3 regions of the Mycolicibacterium duvalii genome follow, and region 1 is predicted to be linked to each of the others. Evidence: riboswitches for the same ligand, from Rfam matches in the RefSeq annotation. Region 1 holds a riboswitch; each other region holds the start of a gene.
What was found. Region 1 has a riboswitch for S-adenosylmethionine ahead of G6N31_RS12760 (ADP-ribosylglycohydrolase family protein). Riboswitches for the same ligand answer to the same signal wherever they lie in the genome.
Positions count from the first base shown of each region.

Region 1 (5,681 bases):
CGAGGTGGCGCATCGGCCGCCAGTGCCTTGGCCACGGTGTTTCGCGATAAGGACAACCGCCGCGCGATCGCAGCCTGCGACAGCTTCTCCGACCGATACAGCCGGCGAATCTCCGCCCAATCCTCCACAGTAATCACTCTCCAATCGAAAGGTGAAGTGCTCACTTTTCGACCGGAACTACCTGCTCACTTTTCGACCGGAGCTGACAAGCCACACGGGTGGGGAATTTCGATGAGCGTCAGTGGGGAATTTCAGCGAGCGCGGTCACCACTGGCAGCTCAGGCAAGCGGCGTGGCCGGTGGCGGATACAGCATCGAGAACGACGCCCGGGTGCCGCGACGGCCATAGCACCGGGTCTGTCCCATGAACGGATTCATAGATGCGGCGGAGATATTCGCGTTGTGCCCATAACCGGCGCGCGATGCTGACTCCGGTCGATGCGCGCTTCCAGTCAATCCACTCGGTGACGAGTCGGGGCCGGAAGAGCACGTCCCAGTACGGTCCCCAGGTGTCAGCGTACCCGCGGGAGTGGATCCTGGACGGCCGCAAACCCCGGTGCAGCTCGGTACCCATCACGTAGCTCCTGAGTTGGTCGACTCCACTGCGTGGAGCCGTCGCAGTGCCGCGCGGAAATCGGGATTGGGATCGGCTTGGGGCAACACGTCGCAGACGTCCGCGAGGGCCCGGTCGTGGTGACACCCTTGAGTCGAGCGCCGTACAGCGCAGCGATCGTTGGTGTGCGACTGATCGCTCCCACACAGTGGACGAACACCGTGCGGCCTTGTTCACGCAGCGCTTCGATCGCCCACACGGTGTCGGCGAGGACGAAGTCGAGGTTGAGGTTCTCGCCGATCTGGTCGATCAAGCGAACGTCGAGATGAAGAGCGTGAGCTGGTATGTGCCCATCGGCGACTCGGCATAGCGACACCACGGCGTCGACCGTGGCGGGTAGCTTGCGCAGCGAGTGGGCTACACCGATCACCAGGCCGTCGTCATAGGGGTGCGATCCCGGGATCGGATAACCCCTTGTCAATGGGTAGGCGCGGTTGAGTCGCATCGGTTCGCCGCCGTCGATGATCAGGTCGGCCAGGTGCATCAGCCCGCGGGTATCAAGGCCCGGCCAGCCCTTGAGAGCGAGCCGCCACTGCCATGGCACACCCGAGGCTCCGTAGACCGCACCGAGTAGCCCCCCCGGCGATCGCGGCCACCGTGTCGGTGTCGCCCCCACTGCGGACAGCCGCTTCCAGGGCCCGACTCAGGTGGCCGACGCGAAAGGCCCCAGCGGCTGGTTCCTCGGCGGGCACTGGCGTTGTGGCGATCGCCGACCAGGCGGCCTGTAGCGCTGCGACCACCCACCCGTTGGCAGCAGTGAACGCCGAGGGTGGGCGCTCCTGTGCCTCGGCCAGACGCGCCCGCCAGAGGCCCCGACGGTCGGCATCGATGTGCGTTAACCCGATCCGGACATCGAGCTCACCGGTGAGCACGGCGTGGCGGATTGCGGTGCACCATAGGACGCACGCGTCTCCCGCATCCGGATCGAAGTGCGTCAACTCGCTGATAGTGCGGGCCGCCTGCGCCAGTGCTGCCTCATCGTGAAGGTAGGCCAGCGCGACGGGTGCGGTGCGCATCAGCGAGCCGTTGCCTGCGCTGCGGCCCGTGCGACGGTGCAGAGCTTCTGACTCTTCGCGGGCAGTCACCGCCGAAACGCCTTGTTTCCCGGCGGCCGACAACACGGTTGCGGTTTGGTTGCCGATGCCCTTGGCCGTGCGTGCCCACCAGTGCCAGCGCTCGACGATGTAGTCCAGTGACTTTTCGGCCCTAAGGTCAGCGCCGGTGGCGGCGATCTCGGCAATGGCGATGGCCATCGACGTGTCGTCGGTCCACTCGCCCGGCGCGAACGGACCAAGACCGCCGCCGATCATCCCGATCTGAAGATCGGCCTTCATCGGTGGATTGAACTCGTGTCCGGCGCCGAGCGCGTCGCCCGCGGCCGCGCCGACGAGGATACCGACGCCGCGGTCTCGCTGCGCGCTTGTCAGCTTCGTATTCGACACATTTGCTCCCGGCTGTTCCGGGGCCTCAATGAGGAGGCGCTCTTGTCAACGCCGAATGGGCGCCGACCGCTTCGTCATCCGAGCCACCCACGAGCGTGGGGTTGGCGTGCCGTTCCAGTCGGAGCTTGCCGACGGCAACTCGTGAAGCGCCCTTAATTGTAGCTGCGAATGCGAAACTTCGAACGCTGCAGCTAGCTCTGATCCCATACCTCGACCAGCAGCCGCTCACGGCTGCCGCATCGAGCGATCGCCTCGCGGTTGAGATACACATTCCAGACGCCGCGCTCGTTCAACGGGCTGTCCGGCGGTACCGGTTCGCCGATCAGTGGCAGCACGTCGTCGGCGTACACGCTGAAGGTGGAGGGGTAGCCGCCCACTGCCAGCTGGACGCCCTTGCGGTTCTTGATGAGTGCGAGAACCCAGTCCACCCCGCTGATGCCAGCGTTCCAGCGCGCGAGGATCCTGTCTTTCGACATCGACGGGCCCCACGAGTCGCGGTGCACCGTCACTGACCATCCGAGCATGTTGAACCTCCTTGTCTGCGGACCGGAGCCGTCCCGCCTGGTCGTCAGTCGTCGGGTGCGGTCAGGGCGCGGTACAGCGTCGCCCGACTGACCCCGAGGATCTGAGCGATCGCGGGCACCGGCTCGCCGCTGGCCCGAAGCTGAGCGGCCTGCCGAATCTGGGCGTCGCTCAGTCGCCGCGGGCGGCCGATCCCCAGCCCACGCGCCTTCCGGGCCGATTTCGCTGCCGCTCGGCGTTCTCGCTGGAGTTCGAGCTCCAGCTCAGCCAGCGACGCCATCACTCCGGCGATCATGCGGCCCACCGACGTGCTGGTGTCGACGCCCTCCCGCAGCGACCTCAACACGATGCTGCGCTCGCCAAGGTCGCGGATAGTGATCATGACCTCGGTGGCGCTGCGGCCCAGGCGGTCGACACCAGCGACCACGATGGTGTCACCCGGGCGGGCGTAATCGAGCAGCGTGGCCAGGCCGGGCCGCTGTTCGCGGGTAGAGGTGCCCGTGAGCTTGTCACGGTAGATCCGCTCCGGGTCGACCCCCGCGGCCGTCAGGGCGTCGATCTGCGCATCGAGTGACTGATGACCCGTGGACACGCGGGCGTAGCCGAGCAGCTGCCCGGACGCGGTGAGGGAATCTGTAGTTGTCATCGACACCGGTACCCCCGTTCCCGATGCCGAACGACCGCCCGTCTCACTAATCAGATCGAAACCCTTATGATACGCGACAACTATTGAGACGAAACTCCTGGGAGTTTCATTCCCGCACAGCGGCTCGCCAACGACGTCTCGAAATTAAAGATTTGAGACGAACTTCTCCTGCTACTCGATGCCCCCGCGCCTCCCAGTCACCGAAAGTCAGACCTTCGTCGGTCACCCATTCTCGGCGACCGTTGCATCACGTGCACGCGACCGGCGCAAGGAACGGACGTCAAGCATGGCATCCGAGTCGGTCGGCTGATCACCGCGTCATGGGAAAATGCGGGTTTCGTCATCGATCGCCTGCGTGCCGTCCATCAGGGCGTCCGCGTGCTCTTCAATACCCTCGGCGTCTATCTGCAGCACGAACAGTCCACTGGTCCCGGGGATGGCAACGGTCTTCTGCGCGACCATGCGGCGATCGCCTCCGCGGACATATATGCCACCGATGGTCACCGCCTCGAAGCCGCTGAGCTCACCGCTCTGGCCCACCTCTGGCCCCTCGAAGTTGGGGAGGGCTCGCAGCTCATTGGGGGCGACCCGCAAGACCCGGGCCGGATCCGCGCCTCCAGTGAGTTTGAAGACCCGCGCGACAATCATCGCGGGGTCCGCGGCCGACGTCGCTTCACCCTGCCTGCGTGTTGTCAGCGCGCGGTACGCGTCCGCTGGGGCGTCGGTACCCATGTCGACCCACCCTTGTGGCGTCGGTAAATCGATGGTCGGTGCACCCGGGTCTCCCGGCAATACGGGCGTGCGCACCAGATCGTTCTCAGCGATGTAATCGTCGAGGGTGACGGTAGGACTGCGTGTCGCGGTCGGACGCGGAACGGTACTTGATCGAGTCGGTTTGATCGTTCGGGAAGTCGTCGGATCGTCCAGCGAGTCGCCCAATATTCTCGAAGGCGTCAACGATTCGCGATCACTGGCGAGATCCTCGGACGTCAGGCCATCCGACTGGGCGACGACCACGCCAGATATCACGATAAGTACCGCCGCGGAGTAGGCGGCGGTCTCCCAATAGCTAGCCCAATTCCCGGTTTCAGAGCGCTCGACGCCCTTAATGACCTGCCGGTTCGCCACGAACGTCGTCACGCATAGGACCGCTGACGAAAAGACTAAGAGCCATAACCCCCACCCGACGCGCGCGCCAAGTAAAACACCTAGGAGGTCCTCCTCGGGGATGGACACCACCCTGACGATGGTGAGCACCGCGGCGGTCAAGCACGCAACCCCAGCCACGAATACACCCAGGCTGAGTGGGGCCGCCCATTTCACGTCAAGGAGCGTGCTCGTGAAGAACAACAGTGTGAACAGCGCGACGCCGGAAACGAACCCCAGAATCGCTGTAGATACCCCCCAATACTCGATATCGAAGCCATTCACACTGAACACCAACACCTCTACCCACGGCGCGATGCTGCCGACAACGACCCCCGCGCACGCCGCGACGGCTAAGAACAGAGTGGGTCGGTAATACGGCGCGGCGTCTGGCGGCCACGTAGCAGGCTGGTTTTGATTCGGCGGTAAGGCTTGGGTAGACATACTCCCCCCTGGGTGCGGCTCGCAGGACCTAGGCTATCTCCGGAAACCTCGCAAGACACCGTTCATCTGAACTTGCACTTCGGCATCAGATTCCCAGTCCCCCCTCGCGGTTGTCGGCTCTTACTCCGGATATCGAAACCCCCGATCCGACTTGGCGGCGCTCAGGAACTTTAGGTAGTTCTAGCCCCCACCCCACCCCGGGTCTCAACAGGAACTTCTTATCAGCACAACTGATGCTCGGCGGCTTCCACAAGAAACATCCCGTCCGCCAGGGTGAGGCCCAGTCCGAGCTGCTGAGAAGCGCTTCCGACCGCGTTGTCAGCTTCGTTGCGGGCCTGGCCGAACGTCAGACCCTTCTCGACTCCTGCCCGCAGCGCGCGGCACGCGACATCGCCGAGTCGCAACGCCTGACCGTCAGTTATCGGGGTCTGAACTTTTTCGCGAACTTCTTCTAGAAAGAACTCTGGGCTCGCTGTAGCCATTGGCGCCGCCATCACGGTCATGAAGAGCGCCGTTGCGAGGAGTGGGAGAAGGCGCGGGGACATTCGAAGATGATGGTTCACGGATATCCGACTTCAGGGCAGAGGTTGTCCACGGCGACGTGTACCAGGGTGCCCATTTCGGCGTTCGAGGAGACCACCCCGGCGGCGTCTAGGTTCCGCCAGACCACCTCCCTGGCTTGGTCTGACGTGGCGCCATCGCGGCGGGCCGCGCAGGCGAGATGGCCCAATTCGACAAGCCGGGGCGGGGTCACGCTGGGATGGACGTAAAGGTAGAGCTCACCTAGGTACTGCTTTTCAGCGGCATTGAATTGAGGATCAGCTTGTGCGCCTGGCGCTACCAACACGGCCACACCGAAGGCGGCCGCG
Region 1 covers NZ_AP022563.1:2,715,311-2,720,991, forward strand. The annotation lists gene istA (IS21 family transposase) at 1-128, opposite strand, end outside; partial or broken gene G6N31_RS12760 (ADP-ribosylglycohydrolase family protein) at 573-2,054, opposite strand; SAM riboswitch class IV at 2,088-2,201, opposite strand; gene G6N31_RS12765 (hypothetical protein) at 2,246-2,578, opposite strand; gene G6N31_RS12770 (recombinase family protein) at 2,623-3,222, opposite strand; gene G6N31_RS12775 (LpqN/LpqT family lipoprotein) at 3,541-4,653, opposite strand; gene G6N31_RS12780 (hypothetical protein) at 5,034-5,315, opposite strand; gene G6N31_RS12785 (DUF732 domain-containing protein) at 5,372-5,681, opposite strand, start outside.

Region 2 (5,319 bases), 970 kb from region 1:
GCACGGTCTTGTCCTGTTGGCGGAAGTGCTCGATCGCGCGCACCGCTTCCAGCAGGACGAAATCCAGATGCGGATTGTCGTCGGCGCCGGCCCGATCGATCAGCCGCACTTCGACGTGCGGAACACCCTGCGGGACATCGTCATCACCGACTCGGCACAATGACACCACCGCGTCGACCCCGCGGGGCAGCTCGCGCAGCGCGCCGACCCCTCCCAGCAGGACGCCCTCGTCGTACGGATGCGGCTCCAGCGCACCGATCCGATAGCCGGGATACCGGGAATCGAAGCGATCGGGCTGACCCCTCCGCGCGATCGATCCCGCCAACCTCACCAGCCCACGTGCGGGCATCTTGGGCCAGCCGTGCAGCAGGCTGCGCCACGCCAGCGGGACGGCTGACGCCCCGTGGACCGCGCCGAGCAGACCGCCGGCGATCGCCGCCACCGTGTCGGTGTCGAACCCGGCCCGTACCGCAGCATCAAGGGCTGAGCGCAGATGATCAGCGCGGAACACACCCGCGGACGGGTCGTTGTCGGGGACCGGTGTCGTGACGATCGCCGACCACGCCGCCTGCAGCGCCGCCACCACCCAGCCGTTATTCCGAAAGTCCGCCGGACGCGAACGCTCGGCCACCTCGAGGTGTTCGACCCACAGCGCACGTCGCTTGGAAGCTAGGTGCCGCAACCCGACACGCACGTCAAGCTCTCCGGTCAGCACCGCATGACGAATCGCGCTGCACCACAACACACACGCGTCGCCGGCGTCCGGGTCGAAGTGCGTCAGCTCGCTGATCGTTCGCGCCGCCTCCACCATGGCGTCCTCGTCATCGAGGTATGCCAGCGCGACCGGCGCGGTGCGCATCAGCGAGCCGTTGCCCGCGGTGCGACCCGTCCTCGCGTGCAGGTCCTCCGACACCGACCGCGCCCGCTTCGCCGTGATCGTCGAGCCGATGGCCGCGGTCCGCAGCACCGACCCCGTCTGGATCCCGATGTCCTTGGTGTGGCGAGACCACTCCAGCCAGCGCTGCACGATCTGGTCCTGCGCTGCCTCATCACGCAGGTCGGCGCCCGTCGCCGCGACTTCGGCGATGGCGATGGCCATCGCGGTGTCGTCGGTCCACTCGCCGGGCTCCCACACGCCGCCACCAGCCATTACCACCTCGAGTTCCGGCCCCCGCGGCGGCTGGAACTCGTACGGCGCCCCCAGTGCGTCGCCAGCTGCCGTCGCCAGCAGCACCCCTTCGATTCGATCGTCTCGTGCTGTCATGACGCACCCCCGGTTCCGATTTAGAGCGAATATGAGCTAATTGTAGCAGACCGGTTCGCTTCACACTGATTTGCAAATACTTGCGCTATGTGGCCGCGCTACGCTGTAGCGGCCATGGACAGCGACGAATACCGGGACAGCCGCGGCAAGACGCTGGCCGACTACCCTCGGCCGTCGGTCGCGGTGGACACCGCCGTCCTCACCCTGGACGACGAGCACGGCCTGCTCGTCCTGGAGGTCCGGCGGGCCTCAGGTCGCGGATGGGCGTTGCCCGGAACGTTCCTGCACCCGGGGGAGACCCTCGCCGACGCGGTCGACCGGTCGCTGCGGCTGAAAGCCAATGTCGGCGGCCTGCATCCCCGCCAACTGCACGTCTTCGACGACCCCCGCCGCGACGACCGGGGTTGGGTGCTCTCCGTCGCCCACCTCGACGTGGTACAGCCCGAGAGGCTGCAGTACCGCTTTCCGGAAGCCACCCGACTGATGCCGGTGTCCGCCCCGGGGCGATTGATCTATGACCATGCCGACATCGTCGCCCGCGCGGTCGAGCATCTGCGGGCGCGCTACCTCGACAAACCGGACCCGTACCGCCTGTTGGGGGAGCAGTTCACCATCCGCGAGCTGCGCTTGGCGCACGAACATGTCGCCGGGCGCCCACTGCAACGCGACTGGTTCCGCCGCACCATGGAACCTCAGCTCGTCCCCACCGGAACCATGGTGAGCCGTGGCCGGGGGCGGCCGGCCGAGCTGTTCCGCCGTCACGAAGACTGAGGCCGCGACGACCCGGCAAGCAGCCGGGCGAACGCGTCGCGTGACGCTTCGGGACTCGGCGGATGCACCTGCTGCCAAATGCGCAGCGGAACGTCCGCACCGCGATCGAAACTGGCTGCCAACCGAGGGTATTCATGCCTTTTCCAGTCACGCAACCGCTGATCACCCCGCCGGAAATCGTCCAGCCGCGCCAGCTGGCGCTCCTGAACCTCGGGGCTGGCGTTGAGGCGCACTCCGATGCCGTTCATCAGGCTGTGCCGACCGAGGTTCAACGGTTCGACCCCCCATCGCCGTCGTGCAGAGGAGTTGACCGCACGGCAGTCCGCGCACGCCAACCACGACCAGCGGGACGGCCCGCCCGCGGTCGCCCGGAAGCAGATGACGCACAGGTCGCACTCTCGGGACACGTCGGCCCACGCCCACTTCACGGGGACGTCCTCGCAGCGGCACGACTGCCAAAGCATCGCCGTCACCGACCCCGCGCGACGCACCGGGCCGCAGATTCCGCCGCACGGGATATGCACCGAAAGCTCGGTAATCCGTTGTCGCTCAGCAGTATCAGTCGACATATCATCGTTTCCGGTCATCGCAGTGCCATCTCTGGCGACGCCACCCTCGGGCGCCCACCGCTTGCACGCCTGCGGCGTACCCGCTCTTCCCCTGGGGCACCGTGCGGTGGTCGCGCGGTTGCCGGGACGACGGGCCAGGTACCCGAACAGCCGTCCGCTCGTGAGCTGACCCCAGGATAGACGATGCCACGGACATGTCAGTAGCCCTTGCTAGCGTGTAGTTGTCGGACCGGTGCGAACGTGGGAAGCGCTTCCGCCCCACGGTTGAGGTCAGGCATCCCCGCGCCGCACAGCAGATGCCCCACGCGACCAAGCCACGCCTCTGAACAAGGGGCCAATGAAAAGGGGGAACATGAGGGCACACCTCGACACCGCGGGGTACGACGTCATCGGGGACGTCCACGGCTGCGCCGACGCACTGCACGAGCTGCTCGACGCCATGGGCTACCAGCCCACCGGGCCCGGCGGCGCGTACGCGCACCCCACCCGGACGGCGATCTTCGTCGGCGACCTGATCGACCGCGGCCCCCAGCAGAAACAGGTGCTGGAGACCGTCAAAGCGATGGTCGACGCCGGCACCGCGCGAATGGTCCTGGGAAACCACGAATTCAACGCGATGGCCTACGCCACCGAGTGGCCGGACAAGCCCGGGAAATTCCTGCGGCCGCACGACGACTCGGACGACCCACGGTCGGCGAAGAACGCAGACCAGCACGCCGCGTTCCTCAAACAGCTCAGCGCCGACCAGCGCGACTTCTACCTGAAGTGGTTCTGGATTCAGCCGCTGTGGCTCGACCTAGGCGACATCCGCGTCGTGCACGCCTGCTGGCACGAGGACTCCATCGCCGTCCTGCAGCGCGAGCTGGGCGGCGACAAGTTCACCACGGTCGACCAGCTGGCGCGGGCGTCCACCGAAGGCGATCCGCTCTACGACGCCGTGGAGACCCTGCTAAAAGGCCCCGAGATCAGCCTCGCGGACCATGACCAACCCTCCTACCGCGACAAGGACGGGCACCTGCGTGACCGGGCCCGGATGTCCTGGTGGAACGGCGACGCTTCGACGTTGCGGAGTCTCGCCGAGATGGACGGCAACTTCACCACCGAAGCCGGCGAGCCATATCCCGACCTGCCAGACCTCGAGGTGGCAGCCGAGCACCGCGCCTACGTCTACACCCACGAGGTGCCGGTCTTCTACGGCCACTACTGGCGCTCCGGGCAGCCGCGCCGCCTGCACGACTGGACCGACTACACCGCGTGCGTGGACTTCAGTGCGGTGAAGGCCGGCACCCTGTTCGCCTACCGCTGGTCGGGGGAGGACCGCATCCGACCCGAGAACTACTTCCGCGTCGACCGACTCCGCGGAATCACAACGGATCCTCGACAGAAGAGAGACAGTCACGTGACTGACGGCGACAGGCCCATGCCGCCAGAATCAATCGAATCGGCCTTCGGCGCGTTGGCGTCAGCGTGGGACCCCGAAACCGCAGCGATCAACGCCGCTGTCGAACGGCTGGAGACCCTTTCCGAGGCCGAGCAATCAGAATTCTTGGCCACCGTGAGCCAGCGACTCGGCGCTGCAGTTCGCCAACTCGATGACGGATGGCTGGCGGCCACCGCGCTTTTCATGGTCGACGACCTGTACAAGAGCTGTGTCCACGGCATCCGTTGGTCAATCACCGCCGGACGTTACGTATCCGCGAGCGCAGGAGCGGTCCTACACGAGCTGACCCGTCGCGGATACGTGCTGCATGTGGTCATCGACAACACCCGGTCGGCGGTGACCCAACTCGAAACGCTGGAGGTCGTGTCGACGGTCTACCTCGCGGCGGGGTTGATGGTGACCGGACCGCAGCTGATGGCGCTGGAGCTCATGGAGCGGGACAACGAACAAGAGCGAGACGCCGCAGCGGTGGCGCGGTATCGCGAGGAAGGCCATCATGTGGCGAACATGATGATCGCGCGTTGCCATCGCGAGCGCCGGCATTCTGCCTACCTGAACTTTGACCTCGATGACGACACGACAGGATTAGCGCTCGACGTGGCGCTGTCGCAGGCTTCGGCGACAGGCGCCATCGTCGTCTTCCGTAACCAGCCGCCCATCATGGGCTCGATGGCCCAGATCGCGTTGCCGCCGGGCGTGGAAATGCCGACGGGCACAGTGTGATCGCAGCGGAAGTCACTCGGTAGTGCGGTGTTGACATCATCACCGCCTCGATCTATTCAATTGGAAAGTTCTCGTTCCTCAGCCGTTCGAGCGCCCGACCGTCGGCAAGTTCACCGCGGTTCTCCGGATGTAGCCAGTAGTGCCGGATCATCCAGTACAGCGCGGCGCCGTTGGTTGCGTACCCACTGGCGTTGCCGATTGCGAAAGGCTTGCGGACATCTCGGATGTGAATCGAGATCGCCTTACCGCCGCGAAATTGCGGTGCCGTGTCGGTGACGTCGGTGACATCATCCCAAGATGCGGTGCGGACCGCCAGGACCTCGATGTTCTCGATCTCCATAGGGGTCAAGCGCAAACGGCCCCTTCCGTGAACGAGGATGGCAGCCACACAAAGGAGCGACAGCACAAGCAACGTTGACAGGACCGCGGGCTGATTGAGTCGGTCGGCGGTCGAGAAGGGCAGGGGAGCGCCGTCGCGTCCTCGGTACACAAGGAGCAGGCCAAATGTCATGGCAGCGCCGGCGAAACTGAACCCGAGCAGCACAGTGGCC
Region 2 covers NZ_AP022563.1:3,689,671-3,694,989, reverse strand. The annotation lists gene G6N31_RS17465 (ADP-ribosylglycohydrolase family protein) at 1-1,264, opposite strand, end outside; gene G6N31_RS17460 (NUDIX hydrolase) at 1,379-2,035, shown strand; gene G6N31_RS27515 (hypothetical protein) at 2,023-2,283, opposite strand; SAM riboswitch class IV at 2,657-2,770, opposite strand; partial or broken gene G6N31_RS17450 (metallophosphoesterase) at 2,957-3,952, shown strand; gene G6N31_RS17440 (hypothetical protein) at 4,821-5,319, opposite strand, start outside.
Region 2: another riboswitch for S-adenosylmethionine. It lies ahead of G6N31_RS27515 (hypothetical protein); the one in region 1 lies ahead of G6N31_RS12760 (ADP-ribosylglycohydrolase family protein).

Region 3 (5,319 bases), 630 kb from region 1:
ACCGCGCCCAGGGCGTTGCCGAGGTGCAGGGAATCGGAGGTGGGTTGCGCGCCGGAGAACACGACGGGCCGGGCTGTGTCGCTCATGATGCGTCGATCTTTCCATGGCGCCGCACCCGAGCGATTTCGGCGTGGTTATCGACGCTGGGCGACGAAAAGCACGCCGAAATCACTCGAACTCCACGGTCACCGGTGCGTGGTCCGACCAGCGCAGCGCGTACGCCGCGGGCCGCTCGGTGCCGGCCGACACCGCCCGCTGCGCGAGATCCGGGGTGACGAGGTGGTAGTCGATGCGCCAGCCGGCGTCGTTGTCGAAGGCCTTCCCGCGCCACGACCACCAGGCGTAGGGGCCGGCGACGTCGGGGTGCAGCCGGCGCACCACGTCGACCCAGCCGTCGGCCAGCAGATCGCTGACCCACTGGCGTTCCTCGGGCAGGAAGCCCGACTTCTTGACGTTGCCCTTCCAGTTCTTGATGTCGTTCTCGGTGTGGGCGATGTTCCAGTCGCCGCAGACGATCGCGTCCCGGCCGCCGACCCGCAGCTCGGCCATCCGGGCGGCCACCGCGGCCATGAATCGTTCCTTCTCCGCCTGCCGCTCGGTTTGCGCCTCGCCGGTCGGGACGTAGATGCTGGCCACGGTGACCCCCGCGGTGTCGACCTCCAGGTACCGCCCGTGGGCCTCGAATTCCTCGGCGCCGCAGCCGATGCGGATCGCGTCGAACGGCGTCCGGGACAACACGGCCACGCCGTTGCGGCCCTTCCGGTGTGGTCCGGCGGCGGCCAGCTGCCAGCCGTCGGCGATCGCGGGGCCCAGCGCGTCGGCCAACTGGTCGTCGTCGGCGCGGGTCTCCTGCAGACAGATCACATCGGCGCGGGTCTGCTTGAGCCAGGCCAGCATGCCGAGGTTGTCGGTGGACCGTTGTTTGACGGCCGCCCGGACGCCGTTGACGTTGATGGTCGTGACGATCACGGCCCAGACCCTAGAACACCCGGTTCTTGCGGTACCGCCGGTATCACCTTACTGTCGGGCCCATGAGCCTTCGCGCACCGATCCACCTCGGATCCGGGGAGCCTGTGTTGCTCCTGCACCCGTTCATGATGTCGCAGAACGTGTGGAAGGGCGTCGCGCCGCGGCTGGCCGACACGGGCCGCTACGAGGTGCTCGCCCCGACCATGCCCGGCCACAACGGCGGGGTGAAAGGCCGGTTCTTCCTGGACACCGCGGAGCTGGCCGACGACATGGAGCGCCGGATGGACGAGCTGGGCTGGGAGACCGCCCACATCGTCGGCAATTCGCTGGGCGGCTGGGTGGCCTTCGAGCTCGAGCGCCGGGGCCGGGCCCGCTCGCTGACGGCGATCGCCCCCGCCGGGGGCTGGCACCGGTGGTCGCTGCCCAAGTACGAGATCGTGTTCAAGTTCCTGATGGGCGCCCCGGTGTGGATCACCGCCAAGGTGTTCGGCCCGCGCGCGGCGCGGCTGCCGGGGGCGCGCGTGCTGGCCAGCGTGCCGTGCAGCGCCACCCCGGACGGCATCAGCGACGACGACCTGCGCGACATCATCGACGACGTCACTCACTGCGCGGCCTACTACCAGCTGCTGATCAAGGCGCTGCTGCTGCCCGGGCTGATGGAACTCGCCGACACCAACATCCCCACCCACATGGTGATCTGCGAAAAGGACCGGGTGCTGCCGCATCCCCGGTTCGTCAACCACTTCCGCAAGCACCTGCCCGGCACCACCCGCTACACCGAGCTCGACGCGGTCGGTCACATCCCGATGTTCGAGGCCCCCGAGCTGATCGCCGGGCTGATCCTCGACTTCCTCGACGACCAGGCCGACCCCAACAAGGCGATCGGCTGACGCACGTCGCGGGCAGGCCTGTTGGCACGATCGGTGCTGCCTGAGATAGAGTTCGATTCGGTCATGAGTGCCAGCGTCAAGCCCCGGCTTGCTGGCCGGCAACCCTCCAACCGCGGTGGGGTGCCCCGGGAGACGACCAGGTTGAGTAGCCGCACACGGCTATAAGGCAAGCGCGGGTCCGCCGCGAAACGGGCCCCTGTTTCACGGAGGAGCACGTCGATGACGCAATCAGACCCCAGTTCGCACTGGTCGTTCGAGACCAAACAGGTCCACGCCGGCCAGACGCCCGACGCCGCGACCAACGCGCGGGCCCTGCCGATCTACCAGACCACCAGCTACGTCTTCCGCGACACCGACCATGCGGCGGCGCTGTTCGGCCTGGCCGAGCCCGGCAACATCTACACCCGCATCATGAACCCGACCACCGACGTCGTCGAGCAGCGCATCGCGGCGCTCGAAGGCGGAGTGGCGGCGTTGTTCCTGGCCTCCGGTCAGGCAGCCGAGACCTTCGCGATCCTGAACCTGGCCAAGGCCGGGGACCACATCGTCTCCAGCCCGCGCCTCTACGGCGGTACCTACAACCTGTTCCACTACTCGCTGCCCAAGCTCGGCATCGAGGTCAGCTTCGTCGACGATCCCGACGACCCGCAGTCCTGGCGTGCCGCGGCGAGGCCCAACACCAAGGCGTTCTTCGCCGAGACGATCTCCAATCCGCAGATCGATGTGCTCGACATTCCGTCGGTCGCCGCGGTGGCCCATGACCACGGGGTGCCGCTGATCGTCGACAACACCATCGCCACCCCGTACCTGATCCAGCCGCTGAGCCACGGCGCCGACATCGTCGTGCACTCGGCCACGAAGTACCTGGGCGGGCACGGCTCGGCGATCGCGGGCGTCCTCGTAGACGGCGGCACCTTCGACTGGACCAACGGGCGCTTCCCGGGTTTCACCGAGCCCGACCCCAGCTACCACGGCGTGGTGTTCGCCGAACTGGGACCGCCGGCCTTCGCGCTCAAGGCGCGCGTGCAGCTGTTGCGCGACCTGGGCAGTGCCGCCTCACCGTTCAACGCGTTCCTGATCGCCCAGGGCCTGGAAACGCTGAGCCTGCGCATGGAACGTCATGTGGCCAACGCCGAGCGGGTCGCCGCCTACCTCGACGACCACGCCGACGTGGTGTCGGTCAACTACGCGGGACTGCCGTCCTCGCCGTGGCATGAGCTGGCAAAGAAGCTGGCGCCCAAGGGAACCGGCGCAGTGCTGGCCTTCGAGCTGGCCGGCGGCGTCGAGGCGGGCAAGGCGTTCGTCAACGCGCTGACGCTGCACAGCCACGTCGCCAACATCGGGGACGTCCGGTCACTGGTGATCCACCCGGCCTCCACCACCCACGCCCAGCTCTCCCCCGAGGAGCAGTTGTCCACCGGCGTCACACCGGGATTGGTGCGCCTGGCGGTCGGCATCGAAGGCATCGACGACATCCTCGCCGACCTCGAGCAGGGCTTCGCCGCGGCCAAACCGTACCTGGGCGGCAGCGCCGCCACCGATCCGAACACCGTGGCGTCGTTCTAAGAGGCGAGCTGACGTGACCATCGTGGATGTATCTGCCGACGACCGCGCGACACTGCCGCCCGAGGGCGAGATCGGCGTCGTCGACATCGGCGCGCTGACGCTGGAGAACGGCACTGTCATCGAGGATGTGTCGATCGCGGTGCAGCGCTGGGGCGAACTGTCCCCCAACCGGGACAACGTCGTGGTGGTGCTGCACGCACTCACCGGCGACTCGCACATCGTCGGCCCCGCCGGCCCGAACCACCCGACCGCTGGATGGTGGGACGGCATCGCCGGGCCCGGTGCGCCGATCGACACCGACCGGTGGTGCGCGATCTCGACCAACGTGCTCGGCGGCTGCCGCGGGTCAACCGGCCCGAGCACCGAGGCTCCCGACGGAAAGCCCTGGGGCTCGCGGTTTCCGGCGATCTCCATCCGCGATCAGGTGGCCGCCGACGTGGCCGCGCTGGAACGGCTGGGGATCACCGAGGTGGCCGCGGTGATGGGCGGCTCGATGGGCGGCGCGCGGGCCCTGGAGTGGATCGTCACCCACCCACAGGGGGTGCGCGCGGCGCTGGTCCTCGCCGTCGGAGCGCGGGCCACCGCCGACCAGATCGGCACCCAGAGCACCCAGGTCGCCGCGATCAGGTCGGACCCGGACTGGCTCGGCGGGGACTACCACGGCACCGGACGCAGTCCCGAGGCCGGGCTGCAGGTCGCCCGACGCATCGCGCACCTGACCTATCGCGGCGAGGTCGAACTCGACGAGCGGTTCAGCAACGATGCGCAGACCGGTGAGGACCCGGGTTCCGGCGGCCGCTACGCGGTACAGAGCTACCTCGAGCATCAGGGCCGAAAGCTGGTGCGGCGCTTCGATGCCGGAACCTACGTCACGTTGACCGACGCATTGTCGAGCCACGACGTCGGCCGCGGCCGCGGGGGCATCGAGGCTGCGCTGCGCGGCTGCCCGGTGCCGACGCTGGTCGGCGGCATCACCTCCGACCGGCTCTACCCGTTGCGGCTGCAGGCCGAGCTGGCCGAATTGCTGCCCGGGTGCGACGGATTGGATGTCGTGGACTCCGAGTTCGGTCATGACGGCTTCCTGCTCGAGACCGACGCCGTCGGCAAGCTGATCCGCCGCACGCTGGAGCTGGCGAGCCGGTGACCGACGCGCCCGAGCCGCGGTCGTTGTCATTCGGCGCCCAGGCCGCGGCTTACGAGCGGGGGCGTCCGTCCTACCCGCCGGAATCGATCGACTGGCTGTTGCCCGCCGGGGTCCGTGACGTACTCGACCTCGGCGCGGGCACCGGCAAATTGACCACCCGGCTGGTCGAGCGAGGTCTCGACGTGGTGGCCGTCGACCCGATTCCCGAGATGCTCGAGGTACTGAGTAGCTCGCTGCCCGACACTCCGGCGCTGCTGGGCACCGCCGAGGAGATTCCGCTGCCCGATGCGAGCGTCGACGCCGTACTGGTGGCGCAGGCCTGGCACTGGTTCGACCCGCATCGCGCGGTCAAGGAAGTCGCTCGGGTGCTGCGGCCCGGCGGCCGCCTCGGGCTGGTGTGGAACAACCGCGACGAACGCCTGGGCTGGGTGAAGGAGCTGGGCGAGATCATCGGCCACGAGGTGGATCCGTTCAGCCAGACCGCCGACCTGCCAGCGCCTTTCGGTGACATCGAGCGCCACCAGGTGGAGTGGACGAACTACCTGACCCCGCAGGCGCTGATCGACCTGGTCGCGTCGCGCAGCTATTGCATCACCTCGCCCGAGCAGGTCCGTACCCGCACCCTGGAGCAGGTCCGCGAACTGCTGGCCACTCATCCGGCGCTGTCCAACGGCACCGGCCTCGCGCTGCCGTACATCACGGTGTGCATCCGCGCGACGCTGGGCTGACCGCGACGGCGCCACCGCGGAG
Region 3 covers NZ_AP022563.1:3,347,801-3,353,119, forward strand. The annotation lists gene trpS (tryptophan--tRNA ligase) at 1-86, opposite strand, end outside; gene G6N31_RS15790 (exodeoxyribonuclease III) at 169-969, opposite strand; gene G6N31_RS15795 (epoxide hydrolase EphH) at 1,032-1,859, shown strand; SAM riboswitch class IV at 1,919-2,038, shown strand; gene G6N31_RS15800 (bifunctional o-acetylhomoserine/o-acetylserine sulfhydrylase) at 2,079-3,425, shown strand; gene metX (homoserine O-acetyltransferase MetX) at 3,439-4,569, shown strand; gene G6N31_RS15810 (class I SAM-dependent methyltransferase) at 4,566-5,297, shown strand.
Region 3: another riboswitch for S-adenosylmethionine. It lies ahead of G6N31_RS15800 (bifunctional o-acetylhomoserine/o-acetylserine sulfhydrylase); the one in region 1 lies ahead of G6N31_RS12760 (ADP-ribosylglycohydrolase family protein).